2 regions of the Oceanobacter sp. 5_MG-2023 genome follow, and region 1 is predicted to be linked to the other one. Evidence: predicted binding sites of a transcription regulator. Region 1 holds the regulator's gene; the other holds the start of a gene.
What was found. Region 1 encodes FNR, which switches genes on or off when oxygen is low (the NO sensors DNR and NnrR bind a similar motif). Its sites were predicted from a motif close to TTGATNTANATCAA; they were not measured.

Region 1 (3,899 bases):
CATCAACGATGTCCCGGTACTGGCTGGGGCCGACATTGCCATTGCCGTCAGTGACGCCACAGACCTGGCCAAAACCAGCGCCGATGCCCTGGTCACCAGCGGCCGCCTGGACTGTGTATTACAGGCTCTGGACACCGCCAGCCGTACCCGCCAGGTGATCTACCAGAATATCGCTTGGGCGCTGCTGTATAATCTGCTGGCCTTGCCAGTGGCAGCGGCAGGCTATATTCCTCCCTGGGCCGCAGCCATTGGCATGTCATTCAGTTCGCTTTTGGTGGTCAGTAATGCGCTGCGACTATCCCGGACGACCAAACCGGATGTATCCGGTCACAATTAGCACACTCAGCCACAAGGCCAGATTATAATGGCTTCCACTCGCTTGGTTTGATGGACATAACATGGATATTATCTACATACTTGTTCCACTTTCGATCGTCCTGATCAGCATTGCCACGCTGATTTTTTTCTGGGCAGTGCGCAGCGGCCAGTTTGATGATATGGAATCTCCGGCTCACAGAATTCTCTTTGATGACGATGACGATCCCGCAAGCACCCATCCCACAGCAACCGACACAACACCAGCACCCCATACCACGGCAACCGATAAAAACCCATTGTGATTGAACCACTCTCCCTGTTAACCGCCCTGTTGCTGGGCCTGTTTGGCTCCAGTCACTGCCTGGTAATGTGTGGCGGCATTGCCGCCGCCATTGGCACCCGCTCACAACAACAACCGCTACTGACAGCACTGGCTTTTAACAGCGGTCGTATCACCAGTTACGCCTTTGCCGGCCTGCTCGTCTCGCTGCTTGGCTTATGGCTACAACAACTGAATGATGTACTGATGCTGGCATTACGTACACTGGCCGCCATACTGCTGGTGCTGATGGGGCTCTACGTTGCCCGCTGGGCAAGCTGGCTCACCCGTATCGAACAAGTTGGCCAATATCTATGGCAAAGGCTGCAGCCTGCTACCCGCCCCTTGATGACACAATATTCGATCAGCAGTCGCTTTCGCCTTGGACTGCTATGGGGCTGGCTCCCTTGCGGACTGGTATACAGCACTTTGAGCTGGGTCGCCGCCAATGGTGATCCCCTCAAAGGGGCACTGACCATGTTCTGCTTTGGCCTTGGCACACTGCCTGCCCTGTTCGCCAGTGGCCTCGCCGCCACCAGCCTGAGCCGATTACTCAGTCACAGCCTTAGCCGTATCATTGCCGGACTGTTACTGATTGGTTACGGCGTTTGGACTGCAGCAGCCATCTGGTTATAGTAGCCAGGGTCGTTATTGATCAGCGACTGATCATCCGTTGACAATACCTTGACTCAATACCTTGACCAATGTCTTGACAGCCACTCGTCGAGCTAAGACCATACGAAAATTAATGGAACACGGTTCTTCCCTACATAACGGAAAACCCGACACGGTGAGCTCAATGAAAACAAACCAAGCTGCACAGCCTGCGCACCCTCCCTTGCGCGGTAATCAACCCCACTGCCAGACTTGCTCCCTGAACGCACTGTGTCTGCCACTCTCGCTCAGTGACACAGATATGGAGCGACTGGACGATATCATTCGCCGTGGCCGACCCATTCAAAAAGGCCAGCTGTTATTCCAGCAAGGGGATGAATTCCAGTCCGTGTTTGCGGTACGTACCGGTGCCCTGAAAACCTACACCCTGGCCAGTAATGGCGAAGAACAGATCACTGGCTTTCATCTCGCCAGCGAACTGATTGGTCTGGCCGGTTACGATGCCGGTGATTACCCTCTCACCGCCAAAGCGCTGGAAACCACCACCGTCTGTGAAATTCCGGTTCATCAGCTGGAAAACCTGACCGACGAACTCCCCGACCTGCGCAAACAGTTGATGCGCACCATGGGCAACGAAATTCGTCACGACCAGAACATGATGTTGCTGTTGAGCAAAAAGAACGCCGAAGAACGTGTAGCCTCGTTTTTGCTGGATATCTCCAACCGTTACGCTCGACGCGGTTTCAGTGCCACCCACTTCCGCCTGCCCATGTCGCGGGTCGACATCAGCAACTACCTTGGCCTCGCGGTAGAAACCATCAGTCGGGTATTCACCCGTTTCCAGAAAAATGCCCTGATCGAAACCCAGAGCAAGGAAATCATCGTTCTGGACATGAACAGCCTGTATGAAATGGCCGGACTGAACCCACAAATTGAATGTGACGAGAAAACGCCAGCGGAATAATCCCGCACAGCGTGCCGTTACCCTTCTCAGCGGTAACGGCAAAAACCCCTTATATCCTTGTTTCTGTGCCCAGTTTCATCCCTGAACCCGCTAACCGGCCACCGCGTTGTTATTGGCTGGCAACAGTTACTGACGCCAGCCAATCTATTCGCTAGAATTCGCCGCCTGATTTTTAGCCAGTGTTCCGCCCCAGAATGCTCAGGAGTTTTCCAGCATGACCGCCGATGTCATTGATCGCAAAGCACGCACCGAATTCAACAAACTTCATAAACGTTTGCGCCGAAACGTTGGCAAGGCGATTGAAGACTATTGCATGATCGAAGAGGGTGACCGGATCATGGTATGCCTGTCGGGCGGCAAAGACTCCTACACCATGCTCGATATCCTGATCAGCCTGAAAAAAAGCGCCCCGGTCAACTTTGAGCTGATTGCCGTCAATATGGACCAGAAACAGCCTGGCTTCCCCGAACACGTGTTACCCGAGTATCTGGGCAAGCTGGATATTCCCTACCATATTGTTGAAAAAGACACGTACAGCGTGGTCATGGATCTGGTGCCGGAAGGAAAAACCACCTGCGGCCTGTGCTCCCGCCTGCGTCGCGGCACCCTCTACGGCTTTGCTGAAAAAATTGGTGCCAATAAAATCGCCCTGGGCCATCATCGCGACGACATCATTGAAACCTTATTCCTGAACATGTTTTACGGCGGCAAACTCAAAGCCATGCCACCCAAGCTGCTCAGCGACGATAAAAAGCACGTTCTGATCCGCCCGCTGGCCTACTGCAAGGAAAAAGACATCCAGGCTTATTCAACCGCCATGGAGTTCCCAATCATCCCTTGTAACCTGTGTGGCTCCCAGGACAACATGCAGCGCCAGAACATCAAGAATATGCTGACCGAATGGGAAAGGATACAACCAGGCCGCAGCGAGAATATCTTTGCTGCCATCTGCAATATCGCCCCCTCCCAGCTCGGCGATCTCAATCTGTTTGATTTTGTCAATTTGCAACAACAACAAGACCAGACGCACCTGGCCACCCGGCTCGATATCGTCACCATCGATTAAAGGCGCGTCCCGGCCCCTGGGCAGCTCCTCACCAGACAGTGCACCCAACCTTCAAGGGAGAACCATGGATACCAATATCATCACCCCTGAGGGGTATGCAGAGCTGGAGCAGGAGCTGGATTATCTCTGGCGAACTGAACGCCCGGAAGTCACCAAAAAAGTGACCTGGGCAGCGAGTCTGGGCGACCGTTCTGAAAATGCCGACTATCAGTACAACAAAAAACGGCTGCGAGAGATTGACCGCCGGGTGCGCTATCTCAGAAAACGGCTGGACGCTGTACGGGTCAGCGAATACCACCCCAGCCAGGAAGGCAAGGCCTATTTTGGTGCCTGGGTTACCCTGATGGACGAAGAGGATAACACCTTGCTTTTCCGTATCGTTGGCCCGGATGAAATCTACGGCAAAAAGCATTATGCCTCTGTTAATGCGCCGGTTGTCAGAGCGTGTCTGGGGAAGTCCGTCGGTGATGATGTGTTCATCAAAACAGAAGAAGCAACCCGGGAATGGGAAATCACCGCCATTCGTTACGATACCCCGTTATAACAAGAGACGAGGTTGGCCGCTGTTCTGATCCAGAAACCGGCTGGAAGCTGGAATCCGTAATTTACACCACAAT
Region 2 (3,899 bases), on a different contig from region 1:
TCGGTCAGTGTCAGCAATTTGCACGTCTTGCTGTATCGGGCGCGGCTGCAGTTACGGGAATGCCTGGAAAATAACTGGTTCTCAGGGGCACAGGAGGCATAATCATGATGAATTGTCGTGAAGCAACACGGCTGATGTCGGAAGCACAAGAACGCAAGTTATCGTTGGGAGAAACGGCAGAGCTAAAAATTCATACGATGATCTGCGCTGGCTGTAAAAATTTTGGCCAGCAAATGCAATCATTACGCGGCATGATGCGTTCTTTTGCGCAGGGTGATGACCCGGAAGACAAGCCACCGGGTTGGCAGGGCCACAACAAAGACAACGAATAACGCCGTTCCAGCACTTCTTGTCAGAGGCCAAATGGTGTCGACAGCTTGATAACCCAATGAGGATTGGTACGCGCTGATCCTCTATTTATCAGACAGGAATTTTCATGAGTCTTATCGATATACTCTATCGTCCAGCCGACCGGGTCTTGCGATCGGCGCAACCACTGGATGGCCTTGCCCCTCTGTTGATGCGCCTCTATCTCGCTCCGGTCCTGATGCAGTCCGGCTGGGACAAAATGATGACATTTGATAAGACAGTCAGCTGGTTTGGCAATACAGGCTGGGGGCTGGGCCTGCCCATGCCGGAAGTGCTGGTCGCACTGGTATCGGGCTTTGAATTTTTTGGAGCCTGGCTATTGATTGTCGGCCTGGCCGTTCGCTGGATATCGATTCCGCTGATGTTAATCATGATAATGGCAGCGCTGTCAGTACATTGGCAGCACGGTTGGCTGGCCATTGCCGATGCTTCCAGCTGGTTGGCCAATGAGCGGATTATGGCATCGGCAGAACGGCTGGAAGCCGCTCGTACGATTCTGCAGGAACACGGACATTACGACTGGCTGACAGGTCGCGGTGCCTTTGCCATATTGAATAATGGCATCGAATTCGCTGCGACCTATTTTATCATGCTACTGAGCCTGTTTTTTACCGGTGGTGGCCGCTATCTGAGTATGGATTACTGGATTGCACGCCGTCATAACCTGTTGCGCTAACGACCGACCGAATAACCCTGGTTGTTATGATGACAGCGGTTATGGACAGAGGTATGGGCAAACACCGGATACCCCCATACACGGCCACGATAACAAACAACAAGGATCAGATCCGGTACGTCGCCCCGGTCATAACCCTGGACACGGCGCTCATGGCCATCTTGATAGGTAAGGGGAATTTGTGACCACCGGCTTCCAGAGCCGTGGTTGCGTGTCTGGCTTCGTCTTCCAGCATCTGTAACAACACCGCCTTGCTGCGTTCATCCTGCACTGGCAAGGCGCTGAGGTGAGACGTCAGGTGTTTGCATACCTGCTGCTCTGTTGCGGCAACAAATCCCAGACTGACCTTGTCACCGATCTTTCCTGCTGCGGCACCAATACCGAGGGACAAACCATAAAACAGTGGGTTGAGCAGGCTGGTATGGCCGTCCAGTTCCTTGATTCGGGCTTCACACCAGGCCAGGTGATCGATTTCTTCTGCCGCGGCTGTTTCCATTGCCTCACGCACATCAGCCAGCTTGGCAGTTAATGCCTGCCCCTGATACAAGGCCTGGGCGCAAACTTCACCGGTGTGATTAATACGCATCAAGGCGGCGGCATGCTGTCGTTCGGCGTCGGTCATCTCATGCTGCTCACGCTGCTGGGCCGGCGATGGACGTGACGCGGCCGCGGCTCCCGGTACCAGAGTACGCAGGGCCTGGTCGGCACTGGCAAGCAAACGGTCAGGCAAGGAATATTGGCGAGTGGTTGGCTGGCTCATAAAAAGTCTCTCCGCAATGCGGGTATGGCAGGCCATCCCCGGAAAACTGAATCTGCTGACAGTTTACGTTTTTCTGCGTTCTGATGCATGATTCGTATCATCGATATTCCTCCCCTTACTGACAGCCTGACAGAGAGAATCAAAGTATGCAGGATGTACACGACCTGGCCCTGATGCTGGAGCGCCATACGCCCATTCTGGTGATAGAAACCCACGAAGAACCACGGGCGCTGGATTTACTGACGCGGTTGGCGATCAAACGGGGTATGGCACTGCAACAGTGGACCCTGACCGATGGCTTGCGGCGACTGGGGTTTGGTGAAGACCCGGGACTGGAGCAGAGTGAAGTACCGGACCGGGCGCTGATGCATATCAAGCAGCAGCAGCAGGGGGGGATTTTTGTTTTTTGTGATTTGCACCCGTTTCTCTCTGAACCGGCAACGGTCCGCTTGCTGAAAGATATTGCCTTGCAGCATGCCAATGGTGGCAAGACACTGGTCTTGCTCAGTCATCGCCTCACCGTACCGGATGAGTTGATGCGACTGAGCGCACGCTTCCAGCTGCAATTGCCGAATGAGCAGCAACTGATGACCCTGGTGCAGGAAGAAGCGCGTCGTTATACCGCTCAAAGCGGGATGCGGGTCAAAACCGATGAAGCGACGCTGAAGCGGTTGGTTGCCAACCTCCGGGGCTTGACCTATTCCGATGCGCGGCGCTTGATTCGCGGGGCAATTGTGGATGACGGTGCGATTACGGCAGACGATGTGCCCGAAGTCAGCCGGGCCAAACTCCAGTTAATGGATATGGATGGCGTGATGGGGTTTGAGTACGACACCGCCCGCTTTGGCGATGTGGCCGGACTGGATACCATGAAACAATGGCTGCAACGACGGCAGCAGGCGTTCTTGCAAGCTGATGCCAATATGCGGCCCAAGGGAATGCTGCTGTTCGGGGTACAGGGCAGTGGTAAAAGTCTGGCGGCAAAAGCCGTGGCGGGGAGCTGGGGAGTGCCCTTGTTACGGCTTGATATGGGTGCCTTGTACAACAAGTTTTTTGGTGAAACCGAACGTAATTTGCGAGAGGCCCTGCAGCTGGCGGAGCTGATGTCACCATGTGTGGTCTGGATTGATGAAATCGAAAAAGCATTGGCGGGTGAAGGTGGCCAGGACAACGGCGTCAGCCAGCGTTTGCTGGGCACCTTGCTGACCTGGATGGCGGAGCGGCAACAACCGGTGTTTGTGGTCGCAACCGCCAACAATATTCATGCCTTGCCACCGGAGTTGATGCGTAAAGGCCGTCTGGATGAAATCTTTTTTGTCGACTTGCCCGATGCCGGTGTGCGAGAGGCAATTTTCCGCATTCATCTGGGCAAGCGGGGCCATGATGCCGATGCCGTTGATCTGGGATTGCTGGCAGCAGCAACAGAAGGTTTTTCTGGGGCTGAAATTGAGCAGGTGGTGGTGGCAGCCTGGTATGCCAGTTCGGAATCCGGAGTGGCCGACGGTGCCAGCTCCCGACATCAACCGCTGACCACTGCGCAATTGATCGATGCCGCCAATGCTACCCAGCCACTGTCGGTGACGATGGCGGAGCAATTACAGCATTTGCGCCGGTGGGCAACCGGGCGCTCTGTGCTGGCACATTAAGATTAAGTCTATCCAGTAAGTCTGTTCAGTCTTGTTGCGGGTGGTATTTCAGCTCCAGTAACGCCCGTTTCAAGCGTTCGCCACTGGCTGGCTTGGCCAGCAAGTGATAAATACCAACCGCATGTGCCTGCTTTCTGACGGAGCTGATACTGAGACCCGTCAGCATCAATACCCTGGGTTTGCGGGTAATGGCCGAGTCATCCTGAATACGTTGCATCAGCTCAAGACCATTCATGACCGGCATATCCTGGTCGATAATGGCAGCATCAAAAGCCTGCCCTGTGGCGGCCTGGTTGCGCAGCATCGCCAGTGCTTCCTTGCCACTGTAGGTGCTTTCCACTCGAATACCCCAGCGCCGCACCTGTTTTTCAATCACATTCCGCAGGGAGGCATTGTCATCAACAATCAGAACGCTCATGCCAATCAGGTTGTCGTCATGATCCCGATT

Region 2: coq7 (2-polyprenyl-3-methyl-6-methoxy-1,4-benzoquinone monooxygenase) is a predicted target of FNR. The motif match lies at 1,893-1,906, and genes of this name have one in related genera.

What each region holds. Positions count from the first base shown of each region.
Region 1 is NZ_JAUORS010000020.1:59,843-63,741, forward strand. It holds gene Q4551_RS13115 (heavy metal translocating P-type ATPase) at 1-337, shown strand, start outside; gene ccoS (cbb3-type cytochrome oxidase assembly protein CcoS) at 399-620, shown strand; gene Q4551_RS13125 (sulfite exporter TauE/SafE family protein) at 617-1,273, shown strand; gene fnr (fumarate/nitrate reduction transcriptional regulator Fnr) at 1,437-2,216, shown strand; gene ttcA (tRNA 2-thiocytidine(32) synthetase TtcA) at 2,431-3,282, shown strand; gene greB (transcription elongation factor GreB) at 3,347-3,826, shown strand; gene Q4551_RS13145 (NahK/ErcS family hybrid sensor histidine kinase/response regulator) at 3,888-3,899, opposite strand, start outside.
Region 2 is NZ_JAUORS010000003.1:53,390-57,288, forward strand. It holds gene Q4551_RS03235 (RNA polymerase factor sigma-70) at 1-102, shown strand, start outside; gene Q4551_RS03240 (zf-HC2 domain-containing protein) at 105-332, shown strand; gene Q4551_RS03245 (DoxX family protein) at 437-1,045, shown strand; gene coq7 (2-polyprenyl-3-methyl-6-methoxy-1,4-benzoquinone monooxygenase) at 1,152-1,805, opposite strand; gene Q4551_RS03255 (AAA family ATPase) at 1,952-3,451, shown strand; gene Q4551_RS03260 (response regulator) at 3,477-3,899, opposite strand, start outside.